DNA from 2 places in the Flavimobilis sp. BM9 genome. Region 2 is predicted to be linked to the other one. Evidence: riboswitches for the same ligand, from Rfam matches in the RefSeq annotation. Region 2 holds a riboswitch; the other holds the start of a gene.

Region 1 (15,515 bases), on a different contig from region 2:
GCCACCCCGAGACCCTCCCCGTCGCCGCCGACGGCACCCGCCGCTTCCCCGGCGGACGCCAGGGCTACTGCCCCAGCTCCCCGGTGTTCCGCGAGCTCTCCCTCCAGCTCGTCGAGCAGGTCGCGACCCGCTACGGCAACCACCCCGCCGTCGCGCTCTGGCACGTCTCCAACGAGCTCGGCTGCCACAACGCCCTGTGCTGGTGCGACGTCTCCGCCGACGCGTTCCGCGCCTGGCTCCGTGAGCGGTACACGACGGTCGACGCGCTCAACGCCGCCTGGGGCACGAGCTTCTGGTCCCAGCGCTACGCCTCCTGGGACGAGGTCGGCACGCCCCGCGCCACGATCTCCTTCCGCAACCCGGGCCAGACGCTCGACTTCCACCGCTTCAGCTCCGACACGGCCCGCGAGCAGCTCCGCGCCGAGGCCGCCGTCCTCCGCCGCCTCTCGAGCGCCCCCGTGACCACGAACTTCATGGTCACCGCGCACATCCGCAACCTCGACTACTGGACCTGGACCGACGACGTCGACCTCGTCGCCAACGACCACTACCTCGACCACCGCCTCGCCGACCCCGTCTCCGAGCGCGCGCTCGCCGCCGACCTCACCCGCGGCCTCGCCGGCGGCGACCCGTGGCTCCTCATGGAGACCGCGCCCGGCGCGGTCAACTGGCAGCCGGTCAACCTCGCGCACGAGGCCGGTGGCCTCACCCGCGCCGCGCTCACGCACGTCGCCCGCGGCGCCGACGGCATCTGCTTCTTCCAGTGGCGCGCCAGCCGGCAGGGCTCCGAGAAGTTCCACTCCGCGATGCTGCCGCACGCCGGCACGGACTCCGACGGATGGCGGCAGATCCTCACCCTCTCCGCCGACCTGGACTCCCTCGAGGAGGTCGTCGGCTCCCGCGTCGAGGCCGACGTCGCGCTCGTCTTCAGCTGGGAGTCGTGGTGGGCCGCCGACGGCGAGACCCGCCCCAGCCAGGCGACCGACTACCTCACCCAGGTGCACGACGCCTACCGCGCGCTCTACGACGAAGGCGTGAGCGTCGACGTCGTCGCCCCGGGCGCGGACCTCAGCGGCTACCGCCTCGTCGTCGTCCCCGGCCTCTACCTCGTGCGCGACGCGCACGCCGCGCGCCTCGACGAGTTCGTCCGCAACGGCGGGCGCGCCCTCGTCACCTGGTTCTCCGGGATCGTCGACGAGGACGACCGCGTCCGCCTCGGCGGCTACCCCGGAGCGTTCCGCGACCTCCTCGGGGTGCGCTCCGACGAGATGAAGCCCGTCCGCCCCGGCCAGGACCTGCAGCTGTCCGACGGCGGCACCGCACGCCTGTGGACCGAGAGCGTCCGCACGACGACCGCGACCGCCGTCGTCACCCACGTCGACGGCCCTTCCGCCGGCGCCCCCGCGCTCACCCGCAACGACCACGGCGACGGCGTCGCCTGGTACCTCGCGACCGCACCCGACGACGCGACCTATCGCAGCGTCGTGCGCCGCCTCGTCGACGACGCGGGCGTCACCCGCGCGACCGACGTGCTCGACGACGCCCACGACGCACGCGTCGAGGTGGTCCACCGCACCCGCGGCGACCACCGCTGGACGTTCGTCGTCAACCACGGCACCGAAGCCGTCACCTACCGGGGCCACGGCCTCGAGCTGCTCACCCACGAACCCGTCGACGGTGAGCTGACCGTCCCGGCCGGCGCCGCGCGCGTCGTGCGCGTCGCACCGCGACGCGAGAACGAGGAGGACCGATGACCAGCCCCACCGTCACGGCGACCGCCGCGGGCACGCCCCGCGGCGAGGAGCCGACCCGACGCAGACGGGGGAGCGGACGCCACCAGCGCGGCGTCCTGCCGATCTTCCTCGGGCCGTTCGGCCTCCTGTTCGCGCTGTTCTACCTCCTGCCGATCGGGTACGCCGTCTACCAGTCGCTGCTCGTCGTCGAGCGCGAGGGCACGTTCGGCAAGGCGCGCGAGAAGTTCGGAGGCCTCGCCCAGTACGCCCGCGTGCTCGAGGACGACGCGTTCCGCGAGTCCGTCCTGCGCGTCCTGCTCTTCGGCATCGTCCAGGTGCCCGTCATGCTCGGGCTCGCGCTCGTCCTCGCGCTCCTGCTCGACTCCCCGCTCGTGCGCGGCAAGAAGTTCTTCCGGCTCGCGTTCTTCGCGCCGTACGCCGTCCCGGGCGTCGTCGCCGCGATCATGTGGGGCTTCCTCTACTCGCCCAACCTCTCGCCGCTGTCCGAGCTGACGAGCAAGGTCGGGTTCCTCTCCGCCGACCTCGTCCTGTGGTCGATGGCCAACGTCGTCACCTGGGTCTATGTCGGCTACAACATGCTGATCATCTACTCGTCGCTCCTCGCGATCCCGACCGAGGTCTACGAGGCCGCCCGGCTCGACGGAGCCGGCCAGCTCCGCATCGCGTGGTCCGTCAAGATCCCGATGGTGGCCCCGGCGATCGTCCTGACCGCCGTGTTCTCGATCATCGGCACGCTCCAGCTGCTCGCCGAGCCCCAGGTCTTCCGCACCTTCTCCTCGGCCGTGACGAGCACGTACACCCCGAACCTCACCGTCTACTCGACGAGCGCCGTGCCCAACTTCCACCTCGCGGCGGCGTTCTCGGTCGTCCTGGCCCTCGCGACGTTCATCCTGTCCTTCACGTTCCTCAAGCTCACCCAGAGGAGGACCGACGCATGATCGCGCCGCTCTCTGCCGGACCCGAGACGTCCGCGCGCCGCGGAGTCACGGAGAACCCGCTCTCGCGCCTCGCCGCGATGGCCGTCATGGGCCTCGCCACGATCTACTTCCTGTTCCCGATCTGGTGGCTGTTCGTCTCCTCGACGAAGGACCGCGGCCAGTTCACCAGCACCAACCCGATGTGGTTCGCGGACTGGGCGCTGTGGGACAACATCAAGGCAGTCCTCACGTACCGTGACGGCGTCTACCTCCAGTGGATCGTCAACTCGCTCATGTACACGATCGGTGGCGCGCTCATCGGCACCGTCCTCGCGGGGATGTGCGGCTACGCGCTCGCCAAGTACCGCTTCCGAGGCCGTGAGGCGCTGTTCAACATCGTGCTCGGCGGCGTGCTCGTCCCCGCGACCGCGCTCGCCCTCCCGCTCTTCCTCATCTTCAGCCGCGTCGAGCTCACCAACACGTTCTGGGCGGTGTTCCTGCCGAGCCTCGTGAGCCCGTTCGGCGTCTACCTGTCGCGGATCTACTCCGCGTCGTCCGTCCCCGACGAGCTGCTCGAGGCCGCACGCCTCGACGGCTCGGGCGAGGTCCGCACGTTCTTCACGATGTCGGTGCGGCTCATGGTGCCCGCGCTCGTCACCGTGTTCCTGTTCCAGTTCGTCGCGATCTGGAACAACTTCTTCCTGCCGCTGATCATGCTGCGGGACGAGTCGCTCTTCCCCGTCACCCTGGGCATCTACACGTGGAACACCCAGGTCAACCAGATCCCCGAGCTGCGCGGATACGTGCTCATCGGGGCCCTCCTGTCCGTCGTCCCGCTCATCGCGCTGTTCCTGCTGCTCCAGCGGTTCTGGCGCAACGGCCTGGGCGCCGGCTCCATCAAGTAGGTCCGCACCTCCCCGTACGTTCCCGCAGCCGGCGGTCAGCCCGACCGTCCGGCAGGCACACGACCCGTCGCCCGGCGCCCTGCCGGACGGCCACAGAGAGGAACCAGACGATGTACCCCAGCAAGCGAGCGGTCAAGGTCGCCCTGCTCACCGCTGTCACGCTCGCCTCGAGCGCCGCCCTCGTGGCGTGCTCGGACGACGCGGAGACGCCGACGACGACGCCCGACGCCTCGGCGTGCGCCCCCTCGGAGGGCAAGGTCGACCTGACCTTCACCTCGTGGATCCCGGGCATCGAGGACGTCGTGGCCATCTGGAACAAGGCGAACCCGGACATCCAGGTGACGGTGCAGACCGGCCCGAACGGCAACTCCGGCACGTACACGAACTTCTTCAACCAGCTCAAGGCTGGCAACGCACCCGACCTCGGCCAGATCGAGTACGACGCGCTGCCGAACTTCCGCGTCCAGGACGGTCTCGTGGACCTCGGCGCGTGCGACTTCGTCAACGACGCCAAGTCGGACTTCGTCGAGTGGACCTGGAACCAGGTCAGCTTCGGCGAGGAGGGGTCGGCGTACGCCGTCCCGCAGGACGCCGGCCCCATGGCGCTCTTCTACCGCAAGGACCTGTTCGAGAAGAACAACATCCCCGTCCCGACGACGTGGGCCGAGTACGCCGAGGCGGCCGTCAAGGTCCGCGAGGCCGGCGCGCACATCACGAACTTCTCGCAGGGCGACATCAACCAGTTCGCGGGCTTCGTGTGGCAGGCGGGCGGCTCGTGGTTCTCGAACGACGAGTCCGGCTGGACGGTCGACCTGACGAGCGACGCGTCGAAGAAGGTGGCCGAGTACTGGCAGGACCTGATCGACCGCGACCTCGTCTCGAGCAACCCGGCGTGGACGAGCGAGTGGGACAACGCCTACAACAAGGGCGACAACTGGACCTGGGTCTCGGCGGTGTGGGGCGCGAACTCGATCGCGTCGGGTGCGCCTGACACGTCGGGCAAGTGGGCTGTCGCCCCGATGCCGCAGTGGGAGGCCGGCCAGAAGGTCGCGGGCAACTGGGGCGGGTCGTCGACCGCGGTCCTCAAGGGCTCGAAGCACGTCTACGAGGCGGCGAAGTTCGCCCTGTGGCTCAACACCGACCCGGAAGCGCTCACCGCGCTCAACAAGGCGGCGAACCTCTACCCGGCGGCCAAGGAGGGCCTGAACCTCCCGGTCCTCAAGGAGGGGGTCGAGTTCTATGGTGGTCAGGCGATCTACGACGTCTTCGCCGAGGCGTCCGGCCAGGTCGCGTCCGACTTCACGTGGGGACCGACCATGACCCAGACGTACGCGGACGTCTCCGACGGCTTCAAGGGCGCCGTCTCCGGCTCGGGCACGCTGCTCGACGCCCTGACCTCCGCGCAGGCCTCGACCGTCTCGACGCTCAAGTCGCAGTCGATCCCGGTCAAGGAGTGACGTTGTCCCTTCGTCACCTCCGGGCCGCGGGCTCGAGCCTCGTGCTCGACGCCCGCGGTCCGGGCGCGCCGACGGTCCTGCACTGGGGCACCGACCTCGGTGACCTGAGCCCGCAGGACCTCGGCACGCTCGCGCACGTCCTCGTCCCGGCGGTCCCGCCGTCGTCGCTCGACGTGCCGCTGCGCTTCTCCCTCTTGCCGTCCGCGCGCGACGGCTGGACCGGTCGTCCCGGCCTGTCCGGCGCGTGGGCGGACGGCAGGCCCCTGCCGACCGACCTCACGCTCGTCGCGGCACCTGCGCCCGGCACCCGGGCGGGTGCGCAGCTGACCGACGCCGCCGGTGACGGTGAGCAGGCCGAGTACGTCCTGCGCGACGGCGCAGGCACGGTCGAGGTGCGCGGCGTCGTCGTCATGTCGCCCGAGGGGGTCGTCCTCGTGCGGCACGACGTGCGCAACCTGCGCGACGTACCGCTGCACCTCGCGTCGCTCGACGCCGTCGTCCCCGTGCCGGCGCGCGCCGAGGAGGTACTCGACTTCACCGGCCTGTGGGCGTCCGAGCGGCGCCCCCAGCGGGCGCGCCCCGGCCAGGGCGTGTGGAGCCGCGAGACGCGGCACGGCCGTCCCGGCCACGACGACCCGTTCCTCATGGTCGTCGGCACCCCAGACTTCGGCTTCCGCCGCGGCGAGGTGTGGTCCGCGCACCTCGCGTGGAGCGGCGACAAGCGGCTGTGGACGGAGTCGTCCGCGCTCGGCGTACGTTCGCTCGGTGCGGGCGAGCTCCTCGCCCCGGGCGAGGTCGTCCTCGCGCCCGGCGACTCGTACGCCGCGCCCGAGCTCCTGCTCGCCTGGTCCGGCGAAGGCCTTGACGGGCTCTCCGCGCGCTTCCACCCGTGGCAGCGGCGCGTCGCCCCCGTGCCGCGCCCGCGCCCCGTGGTGCTGAACGTGTGGGAGGCCGTCTACTTCGACCACGACGCCGACCGGCTCGACCGTCTCGCGCAGGTCGCCGCCGAGGTCGGGGTCGAGCGCTTCGTGCTCGACGACGGCTGGTTCCTCGGCCGCCGCGACGACACCGCAGGCCTCGGCGACTGGGTCGTCGACCCGGACGTGTGGCCGGGCGGGCTGCACCCGCTCGTGCGGTCCGTCGTCGGGCGCGGCATGGAGCTCGGCCTGTGGGTCGAGCCCGAGATGGTCAACCCCGACTCCGACCTCGCCCGGGCGCACCCCGACTGGCTGCTCGGCGGCCCCGGCACCCCGACGTGGCGCAACCAGCGGGTGCTCGACCTCGCGAACCCGGACGCGTACGCGCACGTCCGCGACCAGCTCGTCGCCGTCCTCGACGAGTACCCGGTCCGCTACCTCAAGTGGGACCAGAACGCGGACCTGCTCGCGCACGGCGCCCACGCGCAGACCCTCGCGACGTACCGGCTCATGGACGAGCTGCGGGCGTTCCGCCCAGGGCTCGAGATCGAGTCCTGCTCGTCCGGCGGCGGCCGTGTCGACCTCGGCGTGCTGCGCCGCGCCGGCCGTGTCTGGGTGTCAGACACGAACGACCCGCTCGACCGGCAGCGCATCCAGCGGTGGACCGGCGTCCTCGTCCCGCCCGAGCACCTGGGCGGTCACGTCGGCGACCGGCGCGCCCACATCACGGGCCGTGCTGCGTCCCTCGGGTTCCGGCTCGCGACCGCGTTCTTCGGCAGCGCCGGGATCGAGCGCGACCTGACGCGGTCCGACGCCGCCGAGCGTGCGGTCGTCGCGGCCTGGGTCGCGGAGCACAAGGCCCGCCGGGAGCTGCTGCACTCGGGCGTCGTCGTGCACGGCGACACCCCCGACGGCGAGCCTCAGGTCCACGGCGTCGTCGCGCCCGACGGCGGTGCAGGAGTGTTCGCGGTCGTGCGCCTCGGCGACAGCTCGAGCGCGCTGCCCGCGCCCGTGCGGCTCGTCGGCCTCGACCCGGAGCGTCGGTACCGCGTGCGCGTCCTGCCGCTCGGCGTCGTCGACGGGATCGACGACGTGACGCTCAAGGACGTCCTTCCCGGGGCCGTCGCCGACGCGCCGCCGCCGTGGCTCGCCGCAGCAGCGCTCCCGGAGGGGGCGGAGCTCCCGGGGCGCGTGCTCGCCGAGGTGGGGCTCGCCAACCTCCTGCTCCAGCCGGAGCAGGCCCTCGTCCTCACGGCCGACGCAGTCTGAGGCCGCCCCTCTGGGGACGAGGAACGCGCGAGGGGCGGACAGGAACCCTGTCCGCCCCTCGCGTGCGTGCGCTCAGCGGTTCGGCGTCCGCTTCGGCAGCGTCATGACCAGTTGCTGTCGAACCGTGCCGCGAACGCGTCGTGGACGGGCTTGCCGATGAGCCGAATCACCAGTTCATCGTTCTTCAGCCCGCGCGGGGTCAAGTTCTGGGAACCTGTGAACGTGAAGTAGCGGAAGTCCCCTGACGTTGAGGTGCGCGCCTTGACGATGATGGTCTTCTCATGGCTCGTCGAATCCTTTACCGGGATCTTGGCATCGGAGAACATCTTCGCCACGTTCGAAGTGAGCTCGTCCTTCTGGCCGAGCCGGATCCTCACGTCGCACCCGTGCTTCTTCAGCGTGACGAGTTGGTCCGCGATCGTTGTGCGGGTGATCACGACCTGGTCCACTCGGATCGTGCAGCCCTTCATCTTGCTGGTGTTGGCCAGGTCGTAACTCTTCAGAGCGGAGAGGATGTCATCCGTTGACGTGGGCGAGGGATAGACCGTGGCCGAGGACGCATCGGCGACGGTGACCTTGAGGTCGGCAGCCTTCTTGTTGTACATCGGCTTCCAGACGTTGTTTGCCAGCCCCTTGAAGAGTTCCTCGTCACCGTAGATCGTGACAGAGCTGTTTGCCATCTCAGCGCCGCTGGTTCTGTTGAGGTTCGCAGTGGAGATCCAGACCACCCAGTCCTGGAGCCTTCCGGTGGAGTCCTTGGCCTTGCCGAGGAGAGCGAACTTTGTGTGCATCGTGAGGCTATCGTTCCCGCCCGTGCTGCAAGAGCTGTTCAGTTCGCCTTCCTCACCGGTGCCGCACCACTTCATGGTCTTGTGGCGAGCAAGCATCTCGCCGAGTCCTTCGGTCTTCGAGACCTTCTCGGCGTTCGCCATCACGGAGATCTTCTCGCTGCGCTCGGCCTTCGTGTCGTACTTGTTGAGCGCGTTCTGGAAGGCGATGAAGGGTGCGAAAGTAGAGCTGGCGGAAGTGTTGTGGATCGTCGTCCTGATCGTGGATCCCTTAGGCACGCTGTTGACGAGTCGTGCGTAGTGGTTGACGATGCGCCAATCGGGTGCGGCAGGGGAACCGCTGGAGAAGTAGACCTCGGTTCTTGTCGTAGTGGAACCAGAGGTCTTGGTCGTGACAGCGTCAGGGAGCGGCCAAGAGTCGAGCGACGCGACAGTTGTCGTGGTTTCGCTGGTGCTCGGCGTGGCTGCGGGTGCGATCGTGGCGGCAGAAAGTGCGAGCGTGCTCGTCAGCGCCGTGGCCGCGATCGCGGATGTCAGTCTTCGTGTGATCTGCATAACAGCGGACGGTAGCGGTGGCGGTGTGCACGGGCAACAGGACTGGGGCCGCGAGTGCGCTCTGGTCGACGGACGCCAGCGCGGCCCCAGCTCCCGCCGGTGCAGATGCGCTCAGTACGTGAAGGCTGCGACCTGCTGGCGGAGCTCCTCGGAGAGCCGGGCCAGGTCGTCGACGGCGGTGCCGACGAGGTCGACGACCTCGGTCGTCGTGGTCGCCGCGGTCGCGACACCCGTGATCGACACGGCGATGTCGCCCGAGCCGGACGCGGCCTCGGCGGCGGCGCGCGACATCTCCGTGGTCGTCGCCGTCTGCTCCTCGACCGCCGACGCGATCGTGAGCTGGTAGCCGTTGATCGTCGCGATGACCTCGGAGATCTCGGCGATCGCCGCGACGGCGCTCGCCGTGTCCGCCTGGATCGACTCGATGCGGTTCGCGATGTCCTCGGTCGCGCGTGCCGTCTCCTGGGCGAGGTCCTTGACCTCGGACGCGACGACGGCGAAGCCCTTGCCAGCCTCGCCGGCGCGTGCGGCCTCGATCGTCGCGTTGAGCGCGAGGAGGTTCGTCTGACCGGCGATGTGCGTGATCGTCCGGACGACCTCGCCGATGGCCTGGCTCGACTCGCCGAGGCGTGTGACGGTCTCGGTCGTGGCCTGCGCCTTGTCGGTCGCCTGCGTCGCGACGCCCGCGGCCTCCTGCGCGTTGCGCGCGATCTCGCGGATCGACGCGCCCATCTCCTCGGCGCCCGCGGCCATCGCCTCGATGTTGCGCGTGACCTGCTCGGCGGCGGCCGCGACGACCTGCGCCTGCTCGGACGTCGAGTCGGCGCCGTCGGACAGGCGTACGCGCGACGACGCGAGCTCCTGCGACGCGTCGGAGACGGTCGCGGCGCTCGTCGAGACCTGGGCGAGCGTGCTCGACAGGCTCGTCTGCGCGGACGTGAGGGCTGCGGCCATCCGGCCGATCTCGTCGTTGCCCGCGACGCCGGTCGTGGCCGTGAGGTCGCCCTCGGCGAGCGCCTCGAGCGATCCCTGCATCTGGGAGAGCGGGCGGCGGATCGAGCGGACGAGACGGACCGCGAACAGCACCGAGCCGATGATGCCGACGAGCGCGATCGCGATGAGCACGAGCGTCGTCGCCTGGGCCTGCGCGGACGCGTCGTCGGCGATGTCGGCGGACGCAGCCGCGACCTCGACGTTGATGAGGCTGAGCGTGTCCGTCACCTCGCCGCCTGTCGTCTGGGCGGCACCCGAGGCGAGCGACTGGTAGACGAGCACGTTGTTCGAGACGGCGGAGGGGATCAGCTGCTCGGTGAGGATCGTGCGGTACTTGACCCACACGGCGTTGAGCTCCTCGAGGTGCTCGGAGGGGGCTCCGGTCGTCTCGCGGAACGCGGTGTCGAGGCGGATGAGCGCGTCGTCGGCGGCGACCGCGGAGTCCTTGATCTCGAGCGCGAGCCGCGTGCGGTCGACGGGCATGACGGCGCCGATGTTCAGGCCGCCGGAGCGGGCGACCCAGATCGAGTTGTTGACGTCGAGGAGCGCTTCGTTGAGCGTCGCGGACGACTCGGAGACGTTCGTGGTGCTGCGGTTGAGCGTGCCCATGGCGATGGCGCTGAACGCGGTCACGACGAGCGTCGCGAAGCCCATGACGGCGACGAGGGCGATGATGCGTGCGCCGACCGACCAGGTGCGGCCGCGGAACCGGCCGGTGACCGGGGTCGCTTCGTTCGCGTCGGCGGCGTCGGCGGCGTCGGCGGCGGGTTCTGCGGTGGGCTCCGGGACGGGCGCGACCTCGTCGTCGGCGGGGCGGGGCTTGCGGGGGTGCCTGCGCGGCACGCGGACCTTGGGGACGGCGATGCGCAGGCGTGCCAGCCTGCGGCGCCGACCTGGGTCGGCTGCCGTCGCGGCGGGCTCGTGGTCAGCGCCGACGGCGGTGTCGGTCATGTCGCTCGCGTCGTCCGCCATCGGACGTGCGAGCTGTTCTTCCTGCGGCTCGGCCACGGGACTGCTCCTTGCGCTGGTTGACCCGGGGTGGGTGCGACGAGGAGCCGGCTTCCCTGAGGGATACCGGCTCCTCGTCTCATCGGTCAGCGCGAGCGTGAGTGAAGTAACACTGATGAACGTGACGCGACCGTGACCTGCGCAGTTTGCGTCGCTTTGGTCAGACCCGGATGAATGTCGGGTTCGACTGCCAGATGGATCGCACCTGGATCGTCTTGCCCGGGCGCGGGGCGTCGATCTGCTTGCCGTTGCCGAGGTAGATCGCGACGTGGCCGCGGGTCCAGATGAGGTCGCCGGCACGCGCCTTGGAGCGCGAGACGGTCTTGCCGGAGTGGCGCTGCGCGGCGGACGAGCGCGGGAGCTTCGCGATGCCAGCCTTCTTGTAGACGTAACTGGTGAAGCCGGAGCAGTCGAAGCCGGAGGGGCTGCCGCCGCCGGAGCGGTAGCGGACGCCGACGTACTGCTTGGCGATCTTCGCGATCTGGGCGCCCTCGCTGATGACGCGGACCTTGACGCTGTCACGTCCCGGGGCGACGACCGCAGCGGTCTGGGCCGACGGGCGGAAGACGGCGCGGATCGTGTGCTTCTTGGCGGAGAGCTTGCGCGGCAGCCGGTAGCTGACCGTGCCGCTCGCGCCGACAGCCTTCTTCTTGAGGCGCTTGCCGCCGTCGTAGAACGTCACGGTGCCGCCGGTCGGCGTGGCGCCGGTGCGGACCTTGGCGGTGACCTTGGCGGCCTTCTTGCCCTTGACCCAGGTCTTCTTGCTCGCCTTGAGGTGGACCTTCGCCGTGGTCTTCGTGGCGGTCGACGCCGCGGAGGCGGCGGTGACGGTTGCCGCGGTGGGGGTTGCGGCCTGGGCGCCAGCGGCGGGTGCGAGCGTCACGGTGAGTGCTGCTGCGATCGCGAGGACGCCGGCGCGGACCGCTGTGCGGTGCCGACCGTGCGGGGTGGTGTTCTGGTCGATGGTGCTCGTGCCGTGCGCCTCGTGGAGGCGTGTGGGCATGCCCGTGCGGGCACGCCAAGACGTGCGGATGCTCATTCGAACCTCTCGTCGCCTACGAGGTGAGCTGTCGGGTTCGGGCCGGAGGTCTGGCCCGGCCGGGGGAGCGAGCGCATGCCGTGGTGGCGTGCTGTCGGTCCCGCGCGGCTTCACCCCAAGGTCGTCGTGACGACCGGAGAAGTGGGTCCCCCGCCACTGCCATGGTTTCTGCGGTGCAGCCCCGGTGGCAGTGCTCGGCGTCCGGTGCTGCGTCCCTGCGTCACGCTCGTGACGGCCGCGGGTGCGGCGGTGGGACTTGACGACGGTAGGCGCGTCCGAGCGGGTATGTCACGGGAAGGTCACGGGGATGTGCATTCCCTTCACATCTTCAACCCGTAGTCCGGACTCTTCCTTCACCGTGTTGTGATGCGTGCAACGGGAATACTCTGCTAGGTGACCGCGGTCACGCGGGTGCTCGAGGCCCCTCAGAGCGGGTCCGGCGTCAGGAGGCACAGCCCCTGACGGTCACCCTGACGCCACGAACCTTCCGTCGGGACGAGCGCCACGGCCCGCACACCAGCCGCAGCCTCGGTCTCCGACACGGTGCACGACGACGCGACACGATCGCGCACCGTCTCCGTCCCCGGCCAGCCCTCCTCGCGGAACACGTACTGCGACACCACACGGGCCTCGTGCTCCTCGGCGCACGGCACGACAGTCGTGCGGTCGGCGCTGCCGGACGGCAGCGACCGGACGCACGAGCCGACCGTCAGCTGGCGCACGTGCACCTCCACGGGACCGTCGACGTCGGGCGCCACGCGAGAGGTCGAGCCCTCCAGGCGCGGCACGAGCGAGGGGACGAGGAACGGCAGGAGGACCACGAAAGCCGTGAGCAGCGTCCCCACGAGGAGCGCCGCTGTCGCGAGCACGCGGCCACGCTGCCGCGACTGCCCGGTACGCACGAGCGCGACGACCGCGAGCACGACGCCGACGGGAGGGAGCACGACGGACGCCGGCACGGCGACGATCGCGACGGGGTCGGTCCCTGGCGGGGGCGTCGGCCGCGGGACGAGCGACGCGGCCGCAGACGCCGACCAGGAGCCCGCCGTGTAGGTCTGCTCGCTGAACCCGAGATGCTCCGCGCCGGCGTGCCCACCCGGCCACGCCGGGGTGAGGTGCTCGGCCGCAGACGGCCCCGAGAACGGCACAGGACCTGGCGGCGGGGGAGGCGGCACAGGTCCAGGCAGGGGTGAGGGGGCCGCGGAAGGAGCGGCGAACGGTGCCGGGGCAGGGACGGGCGGAGGGGGCGGGGGCACGGGCGCGGTGCCCGACGGCGCAGGAAGCGGCGGGACGGGAACGCCCGCCCCAGCAGGGCCCGGCGGAGGCGGCGGGACGGGCGGCAGCGCGCCGCTCACGCCGACACCTGCGAGTCGTCGATGTCGAGGATGACGGGCACGTGGTCGGACGCACCCTTCCCCTTGCGCTCGTCCCGGTCGATCGTGACGCCCCTGACGAGCGGCGTCAGCGCGGGCGACGTGTACGCGAAGTCGATGCGCAGGCCCTCGTTCTTCGGGAACCGCAGCTGCTGGTAGTCCCAGTACGTGTACTTGCGCTCGTCCGGGATGAACTCGCGGGACACCTCCGTGTACCCGGCGTCGGCGAACGCCGCGAACGCGGCCCGCTCGGGCGCGGACACGTGCGTCTGACCCTCGAACACCGCCATGTCCCACACGTCCGTGTCGAACGGCGCCACGTTCCAGTCGCCGACGAGGGCGACCTTCGCGGCCGGGTCGGCGGCGACCCAGTCGACCGCGTGCTGACGCAACCGCTCGAGCCACGCCAGCTTGTACGCGTAGTGCGGGTTGTCGAGCGCGCGGCCGTGCGGCACGTACAGGCTCCACACGCGGACACCGCCGCACGTCGCGCCGAGCGCGCGCGCCTCGACGGCGGGCACCTCGCCGAACTGCGGCTGCTCGAGGAACCCGGGCTCGACGTCGACCAGGCCCACGCGCGACAGGATCGCGACGCCGTTCCACTGGCTGAACCCGAACGTCGCGATCTCGTAGCCCGCCGCCTCGAACGCCTCCCTCGGGAACTGCGCGTCCTTGCACTTCGTCTCCTGCAGCGCGAGGACGTCGATGTCCTCCCGCTCGAGGAAGGCGAGCGCGCGGTCGGCACGGGCGCGGATCGAGTTGATGTTCCAGGTGGCGAGGCGCATGCCTCGAGGCTACTTCGTCCGGGCTGCGGACGGGCCGCGACCTGGCCTCGGGCCATAGGGTGGGGCCCATGGGAACAGCACTGGTGACGGGCGCGAGCGCGGGGCTCGGCGAGGAGTTCGCGTGGCAGCTCGCGACAGCGAAGCACGACGTCGTGCTGGTCGCGCGTGACGAGGCCCGGCTGGAGCGGCTCGCGGACGAGCTGAGGGCGTACGCGGGCGTCCGCGCCGAGGTGCTGCCCGCCGACCTGTCGGTGCGGAGCGACCTCGAACGTGTCGCCGACCGCCTGCGCCAGGAGGAGCAGCCCGTCGGGCTGCTCGTCAACAACGCGGGCTACACGACCCACCAGCGCTTCGTCACCGGCGACATCGAGGCCGAGGAGACGATGCTCGACGTCCTGGTCCGCGCGGTCATGGTGCTCTCGCGCGCGGCAGCCGAGCCGATGGTCGGGCGCGGCCGCGGCGCGATCCTCAACGTCTCCTCGGTCGCAGCGCTCACCGCGGGCGGCACGTACGCCGCCGCGAAGGCGTGGGTCCGCACCTTCACCGAGGGGCTCGCCGTCGAGCTCGACGGGACCGGCGTGACGGCCACGGCCCTGTGCCCGGGCCTGACCCGCACCGAGTTCCACGAGCGTGCGGGCTTCCGCCGCGTCGGCCCCGACGTCGCGTGGCTCGACGCCGACCGTGTGGTCGCGCAGGCGCTCGCGGACGTGCGCCGCGGCGTCGTCATCTCGACGCCGTCCGTGCGGTACGCGGTCGCGAGCGCGCTCCTCCAGGTGACGCCTCGCACGGCCGTGCGCGCGCTCCAGGCGCGCTCCGGCCTCTGACGTCTGCGCGGCCGCTCGCCGAGTCCCGGACGCGCCTGACGCGGCCCGCCCGCCTCTACTAGCCTGATCGACGTGACCGACTACGACGCCGTCCTCTCCCCGACCCCTCGCGAACAGCTGCGCGACCTGATCAAGGAGCTCGCCGTCGTGCACGGCCGGGTGACCCTCGCGTCCGGCAAGGAGGCCGACTACTACGTCGACCTGCGCCGCGTGACGCTCCACCACCGTGCCGCCCCGCTCATCGGTCACGTCCTGCTCGACACGCTCGAGGAGGCGGGCCTCGGCCCTGCCGAGATCGACGCCGTCGGCGGTCTGACGCTCGGCGCCGACCCGGTCGCCGGGGCGCTCCTGCACGCGGCCGCGTCGCGCGGACAGGACCTCGACGCGTTCGTCGTCCGCAAGGAGGGCAAGGCGCACGGCATGCAGCGCCGCATCGAGGGGCCCGACGTCGCGGGCCGCCGCGTCGTCGCGGTCGAGGACACGTCGACGACGGGCGGCTCTGTCCTGACCGCTGTCGAGGCGCTGCGCGAGGCGGGGGCTGACGTCGTCGGCGTCGCCGTGATCGTCGACCGCGCCACGGGCGCGCGCGAGAAGATCGAGGCCGCCGGTCTGACGTACCACTACCTGTTCGGCCTCGACGACCTCGGTCTCGCCTGAGTGACGCGTGCGACGTCGCAACGACCCGGGGGCGCCGCGCGGCGTGCGTGTCGAGCTGCGCTCGGCGGGCGTCGAGCTCGACGGGACGACGCTCCTCGCACCCGTGAGCACGAGCGTGCCCGCGGGCGGCACGCTCGTGCTGCGCGGGGCGAACGGCTCCGGCAAGTCCACCCTGCTGCGCCTCGTGTCGGGGTTGCGCCTCCCGACGTCCGGCGAGGTGACGGTTGACGGCGCTCCGCCCGCGCCGCAGCGCCGAGCCTTCCGCAGGCTCGTC
Region 2 (15,515 bases):
GACGCACGCGACCGCCTGCTCGCCGTCGTCAGCCGCGCGATCGACGCGAGCTGCACGGTCGGTCGCACGATCAAGTCCGGCGCGACCGTCACCCTGAGCGTCATCGACGAGGCTACGGGCGAGACGGTCTCCCACTCCTCCGAGGACGGCATCTGACGATGGCAGCCGCCGCGCAGATCAGCGGGAAGAGCTCCGACCGCCGCAGCGCGTTCGAGGCCGCGCTCGACCATGCGGTGCGGATCCCCTCCCCCGTGATCCGTGCGCACGTCGACCGTGTCGCAGCCCGCAACCCCGAAGCGAGCCCCGAGCAGATCCTCGCGCTCCTCGAAAAGGAGTTCCTGCGCGTCGTCACCTCGACCGGAGCCGCGGTCGGAGCGGCAGCCGCGATCCCCGCGGTCGGGACCGCCACCGCGACCGCGCTCACGGTGAGCGACCTCGCGACGTTCTTCGCGGCATCGGCCGCGTACACCCTCGCCGTCGCGGACGTGCACGGCATCGCCGTCGACGACGTCGAGCGCCGCCGGGCGCTGGTCCTCGCCGCCATCCTCGGCGACGACGGCACCGCCGCTCTCGCGACCGCCGGCATCAGCCCGGTCGCGTGGGGACGCGTCCTGGCCGCAGCCGCGCCGTCCACCACGATCAAGCGCGTCAACAAGGTCCTCACGGGCAGGTTCCTCAAGCGGTACCTCGCCAAGCAGTCCGGCCTCGCGCTCGGGCGCCTCGTCCCGTTCGGCGTCGGTGCCGCAGTCGGCGCGATCGGCGGCCGGGCGCTCGCACGCGGGGTCGTGCGGCAGGCTGCCGGAGCGTTCGGCCCGCCTCCCCTCCGCATCGGGGAGCCGGTACGCATCGTCGAGCAGGCCGACCCCGCGGCCGCACCCCTCCAGGTCGAAGGGACGTGACCGTGCCGGCCCGCTACCTCATGTGCCCGCCCACCTACTTCACCGTCTCCTACGAGATCAACCCGTGGATGGACACCTCGGTCCCCGTGGACCAGGCCGCCGCCATGACGCAGTGGCAGCGGCTGCGGGACGTCCACGTCGACCTCGGGCACACGGTCGAGCTCATCGACCCGCTCCCCGGGCTCCCGGACATGGTCTACGCCGCGAACGGCGCGACCGTCGTGGGGGGTGTCGCCTACGGCGCGAAGTTCTCGCACGCGGAGCGCGCCGCCGAGGGCCCGGCCTATCTCGCGCGGCTCGCAGAGCTCGGCTTCCGCCCGCACGAGGCTGTCGAGACGAACGAGGGGGAAGGCGACCTCCTGCTCGTCGGCGACCTCCTGCTCGCGGGCACCGGGCTGCGCACGTCGCGCGAGGCGCACGCCGAGGCGAGCGACGTCCTGGGCCGCGAGGTCGTCACCCTCGAGCTCGTCGACCCGCGCTTCTACCACCTCGACACCGCTCTGATGGTCCTCAAGGGCGGCGACGGCAGCGAGACCGTCGACGTCGCGTACCTGCCGAGCGCCTTCAGCGGCCCTTCGCAGGAGCGGCTGCGCAGCCTCTTCCCGGACGCCCTGAACGCGACCGACGAGGACGCGGCCGTGCTCGGGCTCAACGCAGTGAGCGACGGCGAGCACATCGTCATGGCGGCGCGCGCGACGCGCCTCGCGGACGCGCTCCGGGAGCGTGGCTACACCCCGGTCCCCGTCGACCTGCCCGAGCTGCTGCTCGGCGGCGGCGGGGCCAAGTGCTGCACCCTCGTCCTGCGCGGCTGACGCAGCGCCGTCAGCCGGCCTGCTCGGCCTCGTCAGCCGAGGCGACCGCGTCGCTCGACTTCTTGGTCACGACCATGACCGGGCACTTAGCGTGGTGCAGGACGGCCTGCGACGTCGAACCGAGGAGCAGGCCCGCAAACCCGCCCCGGCCGCGCGACCCGACGACGACCAGGTCAGCAGCCGTGGAGAACTCGGTGAGCAGCTCGGCACCCGTACCGTCGAGCACGATCCGCCGCACCTTCTGCCCCGGGAAGTCCGCGAGGACCCGGTCCACGATGACGTTGAGACCCTCAGCGACGTCCGCGAGCACGGCCTCGTGGTCGACAGCAGCCGGGAGCCACGCGAGCAACCCGGCCCCGGCCCCGACGGGGACCCCGGCGACCGCCACCAGCTCGCAGTCCCAGACCTTCTGCTGCAGCAGCGCTGCCCGGAGCGCCCCCTCCGCCGTCGGCGACCCGTCCATGCCGACGACGATGCGACGGATCGGGAACAGCGGCCGCTGGTCGACCGGCTCGAGACCGGCGTTCGACGCCACCGAGGAGATCGCGGTGCGCTCGCCGTCCTCACCGAGGTACGGGACGACGACCGTCGGGCAGTGGCTGTGCGCGGGGAGCGCCGACGACACGGTTCCCAGGAGCCGCCCAGCGAAACCACCGTGCCCGCGCGTGCCCGCCACGACGAGGCGGTGCTCACGAGACATGTCCACGAGGACGCCCGCCGGGTCCCCGGTCGTGACCGACGCCCGGACCTCGATGCCGGTGGCCTCGGCACGGGCCTTCGCCTCCTCCAGGACGGCCTTGGCGCCGTCGAGGATCGCAGTGTCGTCGAGGGCCGCATAACCGCCGTCGAGGCTCGCTGCCGTGAACGACGGCAGGGAGTAGGCGCAGACCACGTGCAGCGGCCAACCGAGCCGGAGCGCCTGGGCGGCAGCCCAGTCGAGCGCGTGCAGGCTCGGCGAGGACCCGTCCACCCCCACCAGGACCACGTCGCGGTGCGTCATCTGCGAGCTCCTCTCTGAGTTCCGCGGCAGACGCTCGTCGCGCCCTCCGTGCTTCGACTTTACCCTCTCAACACCCTGCCTATGCCCTGCTCGGTGCGGGTCTCACCCACGATCGCGGGAGCTTGCGCGCCTCGCGCCTCGCCGTCTCCTGGGCACGACGAAGGCCCGGACCGTCAGAGACGGTCCGGGCCTTGTCGAGGAGTCTGCTGTGCTCAGCCGAGACGGATGAACGTCGGGTTCGACTGCCAGATGTTCCGGAACTGGATCGACTTGCCGGGACGCGGGGCGTCGATCTGGGTGTTGCCACCGGCGTAGATCGCCACGTGGCCCGGGGTCCAGATGAGGTCGCCGGGCTTGGCCTGGCTGCGCGGGATCACGGTGCCCATCCCGCGCTGGGCACCCGAGCTGCGCGGGAGGTCGATGCCGAGCTGGGCGTACACATAGCTCGTGAAGCCGGAGCAGTCGAAGCCGTTCGGCGTCGTACCGCCGTAGACGTACGGGACGCCCACGTAGCGGGAGGCGATCTCGATGACCGCGGAGCCGGACGCGGCGGCCGGAGGCGCCGTCTTCTCGGCGGACTTCGGAGCGCTCTGCGTCTCGTCGGCGGCGGGCGTGCGGGTCTGGCTGCGGGACGCGCTCTCGTTCGCACGAGGGGTCTCAGACACGATCTGGCGGGCCTCGGGGGCCGGCTTGACCTTGACGGGCTTGACCGTCCCAGCCGAGACGGACCAGGACGCGTCAGCGACCGTGACCGCAGGGGCGGCCTGGAGCTGGGCGCGAGCCTGGGAGGTGAGTGCGGAGACGTCTGCCGTGCCGATCGACACGTTCGCGTCGGTGGCCGCGCTGGCAGAGGTGCCCAGCATCGAGACGAGGAGTCCGGAGGTCGCGGCGACAGCGACGGTGCGCTTCCCCGCGGTGCTGAGGTTGTCCCCTGCCGCGTCGACGATGACCTGGCTGATGGGACGACGGGCCGCGCGGTGCTTGGCGCGAGTCGTGCTGAGCGTCACGTAGTTGAGCCTCTCCATGAACGCCTACGAAGTTAGCTGTCGGGTTCGGGCTAGAGAGCTGCCCGGCCGACCGGCGAACCGGCCGACTTCACCCCAAGTCTCCGGCGAACCGGAGCCGTTGGTGGTTCCCCCGCCTCTGCCAGCGGTCTGTGGTGCGACACCTGCAGTGGCAGAGCTCGGCGTTCTGCAGGTGCGCCTCCTCCGGGGTTCCGGATGAGGCCAGATCGAAGGTACCCCATGAGATGCGCGAATGTCACGCTCCGGTCACGACAACTTCTCGCGGGGTTCGACGGGGCTCAGGAGCCCACGAAGATGTGCCTCGACACCTCGGCCGGGAGCTCGAGAACCGTGTCCTTGCCTTCCGCCGTCACCGCGACGTCCCGCCCCGTCGCGGTCAGCACGACGGTGCCACCAGGCACGACACCGGCGGACGCGAGCCGCGCGAGAAGCACGACATCGGTCTGCAGCGGCTCACCCAGCCGCGCCACCTGCGCCGTGCGGCTCTCGCCGTCGGCCAGGAGGCCGCTGACGACCGAGAGGGACACCACTCCCTCGAGGAACCCTTGCTCGGGACGTTCGTCCCCGAGCTCGCCGAGTCCGGGGATCGGGTTGCCGTACGGAGAGTGCGTGGGACGGTCCAGCAGATCGAGGAGCCGCTTCTCGACGCGGTCGCTCATGACGTGCTCCCAGCGGCACGCCTCGTCGTGGACGTACTCCCACTCGAGACCGATGACATCGGTCAGGAGACGCTCCGCCAGGCGGTGCTTGCGCATGACCCGCATCGCCTTCGCGTGACCGTCTGGAGTCAGCTCGAGATGGCGGTCCCCCGACACCACCACGAGGCCGTCACGCTCCATGCGGGCCACCGTCTGGGAGACCGTCGGCCCCGAGTGCCCCAGCCTCTCGGCGATGCGGGCACGGAGCGGGACGATGCCCTCCTCGGCCAGCTCGTAGATCGTCCGGAGATACATCTCGGTGGTGTCGATGAGGTCGCTCACGCTACCCAGCCTCCTGTTGTCGGTGTCCTGGGACAGTTTAGGCGAACACGGTGTCAGCACGGGCGGCGCCGCTATCCTCTGAGAGTGCCCGAGACGATCCAGATCCCCACCGACCTCCTCCCCGCTGACGGCCGCTTCGGCTCAGGCCCCTCGAAGGTCCGCGATGCTCAGGTCGCAGCCCTCGCCGCGGCCGGCCGCTCCCTCCTCGGCACCTCCCACCGTCAGGCACCCGTGCGCGACGTCGTGCGCCGCGTCCGCACCGGGCTCGCCGACCTCTTCGACCTCCCGGACGGGTACGAGATCGCGCTCGGCAACGGTGGCGCGACCGCGTTCTGGGACGTCGCGACGTTCTCCCTCGTCGAGGACCGCGCCTCGCACGCCGCGTTCGGCGAGTTCTCCGCCAAGTTCGCCAAGGCCACGTCGGCAGCCCCGTTCCTCGCCGACTCGCTCGTCCGGACAGCCGAGCCCGGCACCGTCGTCCTGCCCGAGCTCCGCGACGACGTCGACCTGTACGCCTGGCCGCACAACGAGACGTCGACAGGGGCGATGGCGCCCGTCGTGCGCCCCGCAGGCTCCGAAGGATCGCTCGTCGCGATCGACGCGACGTCGGGGGCCGGTGGCCTCGCAGTCGACGTCTCGCAGACCGACGTCTACTACTTCGCACCGCAGAAGGTCTTCGCCTCCGACGGCGGGCTGTGGCTCGCGGTCCTCTCCCCCGACGCCGTCGAGCGCGCCGAACGCCTCGCCAGCGAGCGGTGGATCCCGGAGATCCTCTCGCTCAAGATCGCGGTCGACAACTCGCGCCTCGACCAGACCCTCAACACCCCCGCCGTCGCGACCCTCGTCATGCTCGCCGAGCAGGTCGAGTGGCTCGGCGCCCAGGGCGGTCTCGCCTGGTCGGCCGAGCGCTGCGCACGCTCCGCCGCGACCCTCTACGACTGGGCCGACGCCCGCGACTGGGCGACGCCGTTCGTCACCGACCCGGCCGCCCGCTCGAACGTCGTCGCGACGATCGACCTCGACGACACGATCGACGCGACCGCCGTCGTCGCGGCGCTGCGCGACAACGGCGTCGTCGACGTCTTCCCCTACCGCAAGCTCGGACGCAACCAGCTGCGCGTCGGCGTGTTCCCCGCCGTCGATCCCGACGACGTCGCACGGCTCACGCAGGCCGTGGACTACGTCGTCGAGCGGCTCGGCTGAGCCGGCCGCTCCCCGGGGGACGCCGGCGGCGCAGGGCCTCTCAGGTCAGCCGAGCGCGGGCAGGAAGAGTCCGGACCACTGTTCCCTGGCGTTGCGCAGGAAGTGCCCCGCGTCGGCCCTCCACGTGTGCCCGCGGCCGTGCCGCACGTAGACGAAACCGATGCCTCGGTCGACATATGTCACCCCGCCGGCCTTGACGAACCGCTGCATCAGAGCACGGTCGACGGCGCGCGGCACACCTCGCCATCCTCCGACCTGCGCGATGTCCGCGACCGACATGAGCATCGTGCCGCCCGCCACCTGCTCGGAGTATGTCTCCACCCCGAAGCCGCGCCTGACCGTCACGTCGAACGGTTCGAGGTAGGTGAACTCCGCCTGCTTCCCGACGACCTGGGCTCCCGAGAAGAGCCGCGCGAGGACGAGGTCCCACACGAACTCCGGCCCGTAGTGGTCGTCGTCGTCGATCTTCAGCACGAGCGGCCCCGCCGCCCTCTCGGTCGCCAGCGCGAGCGCGTCGCCGAACGGCACCGAAGCCGGGAGCTCGATGCACCCCGAGAGCTTCGCTCGCGCCTCGTCGGACCATGCTTTCGTGTCCGGCGCACTTCTCCCGTGCGTGACGACCAGGACGTCGAGGTACGGGTAGGTCTGCGCGACCATCAACCCGACCGCATGTTCGACCAGCTCGGGCCTGTTCGTCACGAGCAGCGCGGTGACGTGCGGGAGCATGCGCGCCGCTCCGAGCCCTTCCGCCGCACGCCCCAGCGCGAGAACGCCCGCGTGCTCGCGCATCGACGCGCGACGCTGCTCGACCGAGAGGGCAAGGTTGGCAAAACCGGACGCGGGCGCTGCTGCGCGTCCCATGATGTCGCGGACCGTCGACGCGAGCGTCGGGACGTGCTGGACGAGGTGTGCTCCGCTGTGCAGGACGACCCCGGTAGCGGCGAGCTCGGCGAGCCTCGTGGCGAGGGCGCCCGCCGTCGCGGGGTCCGCGGGCTCGTCGATGCTGCTGAGGTCCAGCGTCGAGCACGGCCTGAGCAGCTCGACGACCGACGACGGAATCTCAGCCCGGTTGTCAAGAACCACGACCGGCTCGCCCTCGACGGACAGGACCCACCGGTCGACGCCCGTGGTGGCGATCCGCGCCCTGCGCGCCGGCCACTCGCCGCCAACCTTGCCGAGCCGCCCGATCGGGTTGTGCTTCCTGAGGTCGATGAGCGGACCGGCCGTCCCGCCGAGCGCGGGCCCTGGCGCGACGTCGAGGCGGCTCCGATGCTGGATGCCGGAGGCGTCGAAGTCTGGCGGAGCCAGGAGGATGTCGGTGGCGAGAAGCACGTCAGGCTCGGGTTCGACCTGCGGTCGCAGCGCCCATGGCTGCGGCAGCAGCGCGAGGACGTCAGCGCCGGTCCCCGGGGCGACGGCGAGCTGGGGCGAGCCCCAGAAGGCCGCGACGTTGGTGGGGACAAGCATGTCGCAGACCGCCGCCGCAACGGTGGAGAGGTCGAGAGGCTCGCGGAGCACGACCTCCACCTCGACCGGGCCGGTCCGAGCCGCCGGCCAGGAGACTCGAGACGACGCCAGGCCCGGGAGGTAGCCCAGCGACCCGCGCCAGCGTGCGAGCGGGGGACGGTAGCGCTTGACGGTGATCCGCACCGTGGTGGCCGGCAACCGGTCGATAGCGAGGACGGTCAGGGCGCGCAGGTCGTCGAGGTCGGCGAGCGTCAGTTCCACCGGCTCACCAGAGGGAAGCCGCTCGAGCACGTCGAGCAGATCGCCGAGAGAGACGCTGCTGTCGGCGACCATCGGCTCAGAACCTGCCACGCCCCCACCCCTCCTCGGTCGCCGATAATCGGCTGTTACTCTACAGCGGTGTCACAAGGGGAACAGACTGGGGTCCGCACGTCAGGAGTTCCGGGCGTCGCTCGCCGGAACAGATGGCGTGACGCGATGATCGACCTGCCGCACGACTGGCGCCCGCACCGCACGGTCGCCGTGATCGTCCCCGCCTTCGGCTCAGCCGACACGCTCGACCTCACGATGGCCTCGTTGGCCCGTCAGGACTATCCAGAGGACCTCGTCGAGGTAGTCGTGGTGGACGACGGCTCTCCCGAGCCATACGTCCTTCCCGAGGTCCACCACAAGAACACGCGCATCATCCGCCCCGAGAAGGGCTGGGGCCGAGCCAATGCGTGCCACGAGGGCGTGCTCGCGACGACAGGCGAGATCCTCGTCTGGCTCGACTCCGACATCGTCGTCCCGGCGGACCATCTCACTGCCCACCTGCGATGGCACGATCGGCTGAAGGACGTCGCGACGAAGGGCGACATCCGCTTTGTCGACTCGTGGGACGTCGCGCCGTCGGACATCGCCGGTGCAACGACCGACGAGGACCTGGCCCGGCAGCTCGAGGTGGACGGCACAAGGAGCCAGTGGGTCGAGGACGTCTACGCCCGCACCGACGACCTGAACACCGACAGCCCGTACGTCTTTTCCACCTTCACCGGCGCGGCCGGCTCGGTCTCACGCGACCTCTACATGGCGTCGGGCGGTATGGACACGTCGCTGGCTCTCGGCGAGGACTCCGACCTCGCCTACCGGCTCGCAGCACGCGGGGCGGTGTTCGTGCCAGCCCGTGACGCTGTCGCGTGGCACCTGGGGCCGACGAACGCTCAGCGTCGACTCGACGACGTCCTGCACCACGACAAGCCCTACCTGGCACAGCGTGCACCGCTCATCCGTCGTCGACGCACGACGGGTGGGCGCGTCTGGCGCGTCCCGATGGTTCACGCCGTCGTCGTCGCGCAGGAGGTCGACGCGGCGCGCGCTCGCGTGTGCGTCGACCATCTCCTGGCGTCGAGCTTCACGGACCTGCACGTCTCGCTCGTCGCCCCGTGGTCTCGCCTGCACGACGGCCGACGCCCGCCTCTCGACGATCCGGACCTCGAGCTCCGGCTGCTGCGCGAGTGGCTCGAGGGCGAGCCGCGCGTCTCGCTCGTCGAGCATGCTCCCCAGGACGTGTTTCCCGCGGCGTTCCGACTGGACGTCCCCGTGAGCGCAGCGCTCTGCCCCGGCGTCCTGGGCGAGCTCGTCAAGCTCGCCGGCGAGCACGATGCGGGCCTCGTGCGGATGCCGGGCCCGGACGCGCCGGTGAGCCTGTTGCGCACGGCCGCGCACGAGCGCGCCAGCAGGAACCTCCCGGCAGGCGACCTGCAGACGCAGATCGACGCCGTCTGGGGGATCTGGTGGACTCCTGCCCTCGAGGGCGCCCTCACCGCTCTCGACGTGTCCGCGCCGACGGACGAACCTGTACCTGGCCCCGCCGAGCGAGAGCGGCAGCTGACGAAGAAGATCGCCAGGCTCGAGAAGGAGTCCCGCCGCACCGCTCCGCGACCTGCCCCACAGGGCGCCGCACCGAGGGGATTCCGCGCCAGTGCCGCCATGATCCGCGCGGGGGCTCGTGGGATGCTTGCCGAGCTCAGTCGCCGACTCCGGCGCAGTTGACGCCGCGTCACGTCCCGAAGGGAACTGTCATGCACTTCGCGCGGAGGCTCGGCTACGCCACGACAATCCTGGTGGCGTCAGGAGCCGCACTTGCCGGCGGGCTCGGCAAGCTCGAGACCGCGGTGACGCTCGTCGCGCTCGCGCTGGTGAACCTGTGCGTCGCTCTCTTCCTCAGCGCGCGCGCTCTCGCCCAGCTGGTGCGCTCGACATCGCGTGAGACGAATCGGCACCTCCGCGCTCTCCAGCACGACCTGGATCGCTGGGCAGGTGCGTCGGAGAAGCTCGCACGCAAGGACTCCCAGCGCCTCGCTGTCCAGGACCTCACCCTGGCCCGGCTGGAGACGCGCGTCGAGGCCTCTGCCGCATTCCTCGAGCACTCTCTCGGCTCGGTGGGTCAGGCCCCGAGCCGCGGGGTCCCGGTCAGCAGAGCGGTCGAGCGGCACTCCGAGCTGCTCGACCGGATCGACCGTACCCTCGCCATGACGTACCGGAGGACGGTCAACCTCACGACAGCGGTCGAGCAGGTGCCGTCCGCGGTCCTCGACCTGTCCCAGATGGCCGACCGTGTCGCTGGCCCGGGCCCCGTCCGGTGGCCCACGCTGGGCGGGTGGGCTGCGACAGCGACGACGCTCCACGTCCTGGTCGCCGCGATCCTCGAGGCTGACGCCCACCCCACCGTCCTCGAGTGCGGGTCAGGCGCTTCTTCGGTCTGGATCGCTTCCGCCCTGCGCGCCCGCGGAGGCGGGCACCTGATCTCGCTCGAGCACGACCCGCGTTTCGGGAACCAGACGAGGCAGGAGCTGCGGCGGCTCGGTCTCGACGACCTCGTCGACCTTCGGATCGCCCCGCTCGCCCCATTCTCTGACGGTGAGGACATGTGGTACTCGACACAGACCCTGACCGACATTCCAGAGCTTGACATCGTCCTGGTGGACGGCCCTCCCGGAGATGCACAGCCGATGAGCCGTCAGCCCGCATTCCCACTGTTGGCGCGACACCTGCGCGATGGCTCGCTCATCGTGCTCGATGACACCGACCGCCCCGACGAGCAGGCCGTCGTCAAGAGCTGGACCACCGGGTCGGTCGCCGGGCGCTCCCTCGAGGTCATCTCCCGCCAGCCACGATCTACCACGATGCAGGTGCATCTGCCGTAGGGTCGCTCTGGACCGATGCCCGAAGTGCCACAGGACGACGTTCGCAGGTGCAGCCTGCCGAACCTGAGAGGACCACCCGCACGATGCCAGTCAGGCACACGCCCATGCCATTGTTGAGGAGGCTCCTCCGGGGCTCGCGCCGACTGGTGGCAGGGCCCTCGAAGACCGATACCGCGACGAAGCCACCGGCATGGCGGCTCCTCGTCGAGTCCGGCCTCTTCGACGCGGAGTTCTATGCTGCCCAGACGGGGCGCCAGTTCAAGAGCCCCGAGGCTGCTGCTCGACACCTCGTCAAGGTCGGCCACAGGCGGGGGTACTCGCCGCATCCGCTGATCAGCATGGGGACGCTACCTGGCCACGTCACGACCGCGTGGCGCAGCGGATCGTTGTCTGCCGTGCTCGACTACCTGCGCACCGACGGGCTCGACAAGCCCTGGTCCCCCTTGTTCGACCCGTCGACTCTCCTGGGCCCCTTGGACGGTCAGGCTCTGGAGCCCGGCGAACGATGGGGCATCGTCGAGGCCTTCGTCGCACTCCTGACCCCCGAGACGAGGCTTCCCCTCGCCTATGCGCCGGAGCACCGCCAGGTCACCTGGGGCGAGGCCCGGTCGACCATGGTCGCCAGCGCCTCGCGTGTCGCGACCCAAGCAGGTCTCACCCGCTCGCGCACGACCGCGGAGTGGGACGCGGACGCCGAGGCGGCGTGGCTCGCCGACGTGAGCGCGTCGCCGCTGCCACCGGTCGGTGCGCCAACAGTCTCTGTGATCATGCCGGTGTGGAACCGAGGGGCACGCGTCACCGACGCTGTGCGCTCGATCCAGGCCCAGACGTTCCAGGACTGGGAGCTCGTCGTGGTCGACGACGGGTCGACCGACGACACGCTCGCCGTCCTCAGGCAGTTCGCGAGCTCGGACCCGAGGATCCGCGTCGTCGCGAACGAGCACAGCGGCGTCTGCGCGAGCCGGAACAGTGCCCTCGAGATCGCCCGGGGGGCCTACGTCGCCTTCCTCGACTCCGACAACCAGTGGCGCCCACACTTCCTCGACTCCATGCTGCGCGCAATGCACCGGGACGGTATCCGCGCGGGATACTCCGGGACACGACTGCTCCGCGGCGACGACACCGTCACCTATCGCGCCTACCGCGGCGACATAGACCACCTGCTCGTCCTCAACCACATCGACCTCAACGTCCTCGTGGTCGATCGAGAGATCGCGCGCGAGGTGGGCCCTTTCGACACGGCGCTGCGCCGATGGGTCGACCACGACTACGCGATCCGGGTCGCACGACTCACGACACCCCAGTGCTTGCCCTTCATCGGCTGTGACTACGACGACGACGCCGCCGCCTCCGACGACGTCCGGATCACGACCTCGGAGTCCGACCACTGGCAGTTCGCCGTGCTCGGCAAGGCTCTCGTGGACTGGGACGAGCTGCGTGCGACGGCGGACCAGCGCACCTCCGGGCGCGTGTCGGTCGTCATCCCGACCTACCAGGACTCACGCATGACCGGCCACGCCGTCGATGCAGTCTTGTCGACATGCGCAGGGGCCGACGTCGAGGTCATCGTCGTGGACAACGGTTCCTCGGCCCAGGTGTCGCTCGCGCTCAGCGCCATGTTCGCAGGCATCGACCGCGTCCGTCTCGTCCGCACGCCCCGAAACCTCAACTTCGCCATCGGGTCGAACATCGGGGTCCGGGAGTCGACCGGCGAGCTGATCCTGTTCCTGAACAACGACACCGTCACCCGCGACGGCTGGCTCGCTCCCCTCGTCGAACGTCTCAGGCAGGGTGACGTCGTCGGCGTGCAGCCGCTCCTCCTCTACCCTGACGACACGATCCAGGCGGCGGGCACGGTGTTCCCCGCCGACGACGCCCTTCCGGTCCACCTGCTGGCCCACAGCCCGCGCGAAGATGCGGCCAAGGTCGCGCCGCTCGAGTTCTCCGCGGTCACGGCAGCGGCGACCCTCTACGACGCCAGAACCGTCATCGCCCTCAAGGGCTTCGACCCGATCTACGTCAACGGGATGGAGGACGTCGACCTCTGCCTCCGCGCCACGGAGCTCACCGGCCGACGCTTCGCCGTCGCGACGACCTCAGTGATCGAGCACCACGAGAGCAAGACGCCAGGACGAGGCGCGAACATCCGCGAGAACCGGCGGATCTTCATGGCCCGGTGGCGCGGCCGTCTCCCGAAGGCCGAGGGGCATCTCTACCATGCGGTGGGGCTCCAGATCGTGGCGATGGGCCTCGACGCGCCGCCGTACGCGGCGCCACGGCCCGTCGTCATCCGCACGCCGTTCCGTGACTCGGTGGACCTGGGCGGCGGCAACCTCGTTCCTCGCCTGCGCTGGAGCATCAAGAACTCGGCGAACGCCGGCCCTCGCGGCGATGCCTGGGGGGACACGCACTTCTGCGAGGCCTTGGCAGCCGGGCTGCGGAAGGCGGGTCAAGAAGCCGTCGTCATGCGTCATGGGGCGCATCACGGTCCCGCGAGCGCCTTCGACGACGTCGCCCTCGTCGTGCGAGGCCTTGACGTGGCGAGCCCTCAGCCCGGCCGCCTCAACATCCTGTGGGTGATCAGCCACCCGGACGAGGTCTCCGCCGAGGAGATCGCCGGCTTCGACCTCGTGTTCGCCGCCTCGCACACGTGGGCCGCGCGGATGACTGCAGCAACGGGCACGCAGGTGCGGGTCCTGCATCAGGCGACCGATCCACGCGTCTTCCACCCCCAGGGTGACGGTGCCGGGCGCACGGACGACGTCGTCTTCGTCGGACAGGCACGTCACGACCACCCGCGTGCGATCGTCATGGACGCCATCCGGGCAGGACTCGAACCGAAGGTCTGGGGAACGCGGTGGGAGCCCTACATCCCCGCGTCGCTCCACCAGGGCACGTACTTCCCGAACGAGCAGCTGGGCGACCTGTATCGCGGGGCCGGGGTCGTCCTCAACGACCACTGGACCGACATGGCACGTGACGGGTTCATCGCCAACCGCATCTTCGACGCTGTGGCCAGCGGCGCCCGGGTCGTCAGCGACCCCGTCACCGGGATCAGCGAGCTGTTCGACGGCGCTGTCCTCGAGTACTCGAGCCCCGAAGACCTGGTCGCCCTCGCCTCACCGACAGGCCTCGCAGCTGCGTTCCCTGACGACGCGACCAGGATCGCTCTCGCCCACCGGGTGGGAGCTGAGCACAGCTTCGAGGCCCGTGCACTCACGCTGGTCGAGGCAGTGCACGCCCTGCGCCGCGACCGGGCTTCGGAGCCGACGACGTGACCGTGCCGATCACCACGGGACGACGGGACGCCACGGACGCTCCCGCGCGTGCGCGTATCCGCTCCCGGCTGCCTCGGTTCACGCTCAACCCTTGGTTCTGGTTCGTGATCGTCCTCGCTGGCGGATCCGTCCTGCGGCTCGTCGGCCTCGGCTGGGGCCTGCCCCTGCAGCTCCACCCGGACGAGTGGGTCGTCGTCCGCGGCGCGATCGACATGGCTGAACGCAACTCCTTCGAGCCTGCGGCGTTCTCGCGCCCCGACCACCTCGAGATCCAGCTCACGTACTTCGCATACATGTTGTACGGGTATCTCGTCCACGGAGCCCCGCCCGAGCTGGTCTACGCGGACGATCAGGCGCCCTTCTACCTGATCGCCCGAGCGGTCATCGCGGCGCTGGGCATCCTGTGCATCCCGCTCGGGATGATGATCGGTCGGCGTCTGTCGCCGCGCATCGGCGTCCTGACAGCCGCCACGATCGCGTTCTTCCCCCCGTTGATCAGCAACAGCCACTACGCCACCCCAGACGTCCCGCTCGTGCTGGCAGGGCTCATCGTGGTGTACGCGTGCATGCGATACATGGAGAGCCCGGGCTGGGTGTGGCTTCTCTCAGCGTGCGCGGCAGTGGCGGTCGGGTTCATCGCGAAGTACCCGGGCGCGCTCGCGGGCGTCATCGTCGCGGCGTGCGTCATCGCCGCCGGCCTGCGCGACCACGCAGGACGCCGCACCGTCGCTCATCTGCTCGTGGCACCGGTGGCGTTCCTCGTCTGCGTCTTCGTGCTGTCGCCGGTCCTGTTCACGAACTTCACCGCCGTTCGCGAGCAGCTCGTCGGCCAGAACTCCACGGGACACCTCGGTGCAGACGGACTCGGGTTCTTCGGCAACCTCGGCTTCTACGCCGACGACGGCTTCCGGTACTTCGGAGTGCTCATGACCCTGCTCGCGCTGCTCGGCGCATGGCGCTTGGTCACGCAACGTGTGCTGATCGCGCTCCCCTACCTCATTGGTGTCGTCATGTGGCTCGGGATCAGCGTGCTGACGCTGCACTGGAACCGCTGGGGACTCCCGATGTACACGACGGTGCTCCTGCTCGCCCCGGTCGGCATGGCCCACCTGGCTGAGGTGCTCCGCGCAGCGCGGCTCGGGCGTGCTGCGGCTCCGGTTGCCGCGACGGTGGTCGGCATCGTGCTCGCGAACCAGATCGCGACGTCGGCCGCTGCCCTCGTGGGATTCACCGCGCCCGACAACCGTGCCGAGGCTCTCAAGTACTTCGAGGCGAACGGGATCACCCAGGACAACACGGTCTACGAGGGCTACACGCCCTTGCTCCCGGGAGCACCGTGGCCGATCTTCGACAGCTTCGAGACGGTCGATGGGAGGTTGCGGGTCAGCGCCGACGACGAGCGCGCGCCGCGGGCACGGTACGTCGTGACGAGCAGCGGGATGTACGGGCGCTATCTGCGGGAGGCGCGCTACGCGCGCGAGCAGGAGTTCTACGAGCAGCTTGACGAGCAGTTCGTCGAGGTCCGCCGCTGGAGCTCCTCGAACATCGACGCCGCCGTCACCCCTCTCGAGCCGTTGAACGTGGTGCGGCAGCTCCGGCACGTCGCTCGCGGCGTGGCCGGCGACGTGACGGCAGGCCCGACGATCGTGCTGTACGAGATGCCGGA

Evidence for each region. Region 2 has a riboswitch for cyclic di-AMP ahead of AC4F3Q_RS09870 (C40 family peptidase). Riboswitches for the same ligand answer to the same signal wherever they lie in the genome.
Region 1: linked by a shared signal. The riboswitch ahead of AC4F3Q_RS08090 (C40 family peptidase) and the one ahead of AC4F3Q_RS09870 (C40 family peptidase) in region 2 are both predicted to bind cyclic di-AMP.

The regions. Positions count from the first base shown of each region.
Region 1 is NZ_JBZEMO010000004.1:44,405-59,919, forward strand. It holds gene AC4F3Q_RS08055 (beta-galactosidase) at 1-1,754, shown strand, start outside; gene AC4F3Q_RS08060 (carbohydrate ABC transporter permease) at 1,751-2,692, shown strand; gene AC4F3Q_RS08065 (carbohydrate ABC transporter permease) at 2,689-3,576, shown strand; gene AC4F3Q_RS08070 (ABC transporter substrate-binding protein) at 3,687-5,033, shown strand; gene AC4F3Q_RS08075 (alpha-galactosidase) at 5,036-7,219, shown strand; gene AC4F3Q_RS08080 (phospholipase D-like domain-containing protein) at 7,321-8,562, opposite strand; gene AC4F3Q_RS08085 (methyl-accepting chemotaxis protein) at 8,674-10,563, opposite strand; gene AC4F3Q_RS08090 (C40 family peptidase) at 10,724-11,602, opposite strand; cyclic di-AMP (ydaO/yuaA leader) riboswitch at 11,601-11,785, opposite strand; gene AC4F3Q_RS08095 (hypothetical protein) at 12,028-12,777, opposite strand; gene AC4F3Q_RS08100 (exodeoxyribonuclease III) at 12,954-13,760, opposite strand; gene AC4F3Q_RS08105 (SDR family NAD(P)-dependent oxidoreductase) at 13,829-14,584, shown strand; gene pyrE (orotate phosphoribosyltransferase) at 14,657-15,241, shown strand; gene AC4F3Q_RS08115 (ABC transporter ATP-binding protein) at 15,249-15,515, shown strand, end outside.
Region 2 is NZ_JBZEMO010000005.1:35,880-51,394, reverse strand. It holds gene AC4F3Q_RS09890 (OsmC family protein) at 1-156, shown strand, start outside; gene AC4F3Q_RS09885 (hypothetical protein) at 159-899, shown strand; gene ddaH (dimethylargininase) at 902-1,711, shown strand; gene AC4F3Q_RS09875 (universal stress protein) at 1,722-2,711, opposite strand; gene AC4F3Q_RS09870 (C40 family peptidase) at 2,924-3,736, opposite strand; cyclic di-AMP (ydaO/yuaA leader) riboswitch at 3,724-3,910, opposite strand; gene AC4F3Q_RS09865 (iron-dependent transcriptional repressor DtxR) at 4,015-4,716, opposite strand; gene serC (phosphoserine transaminase) at 4,801-5,919, shown strand; gene AC4F3Q_RS09855 (glycosyltransferase family 2 protein) at 5,965-7,737, opposite strand; gene AC4F3Q_RS09850 (glycosyltransferase family 2 protein) at 7,864-9,417, shown strand; gene AC4F3Q_RS09845 (O-methyltransferase) at 9,447-10,571, shown strand; gene AC4F3Q_RS09840 (glycosyltransferase) at 10,910-13,849, shown strand; gene AC4F3Q_RS09835 (ArnT family glycosyltransferase) at 13,852-15,515, shown strand, end outside.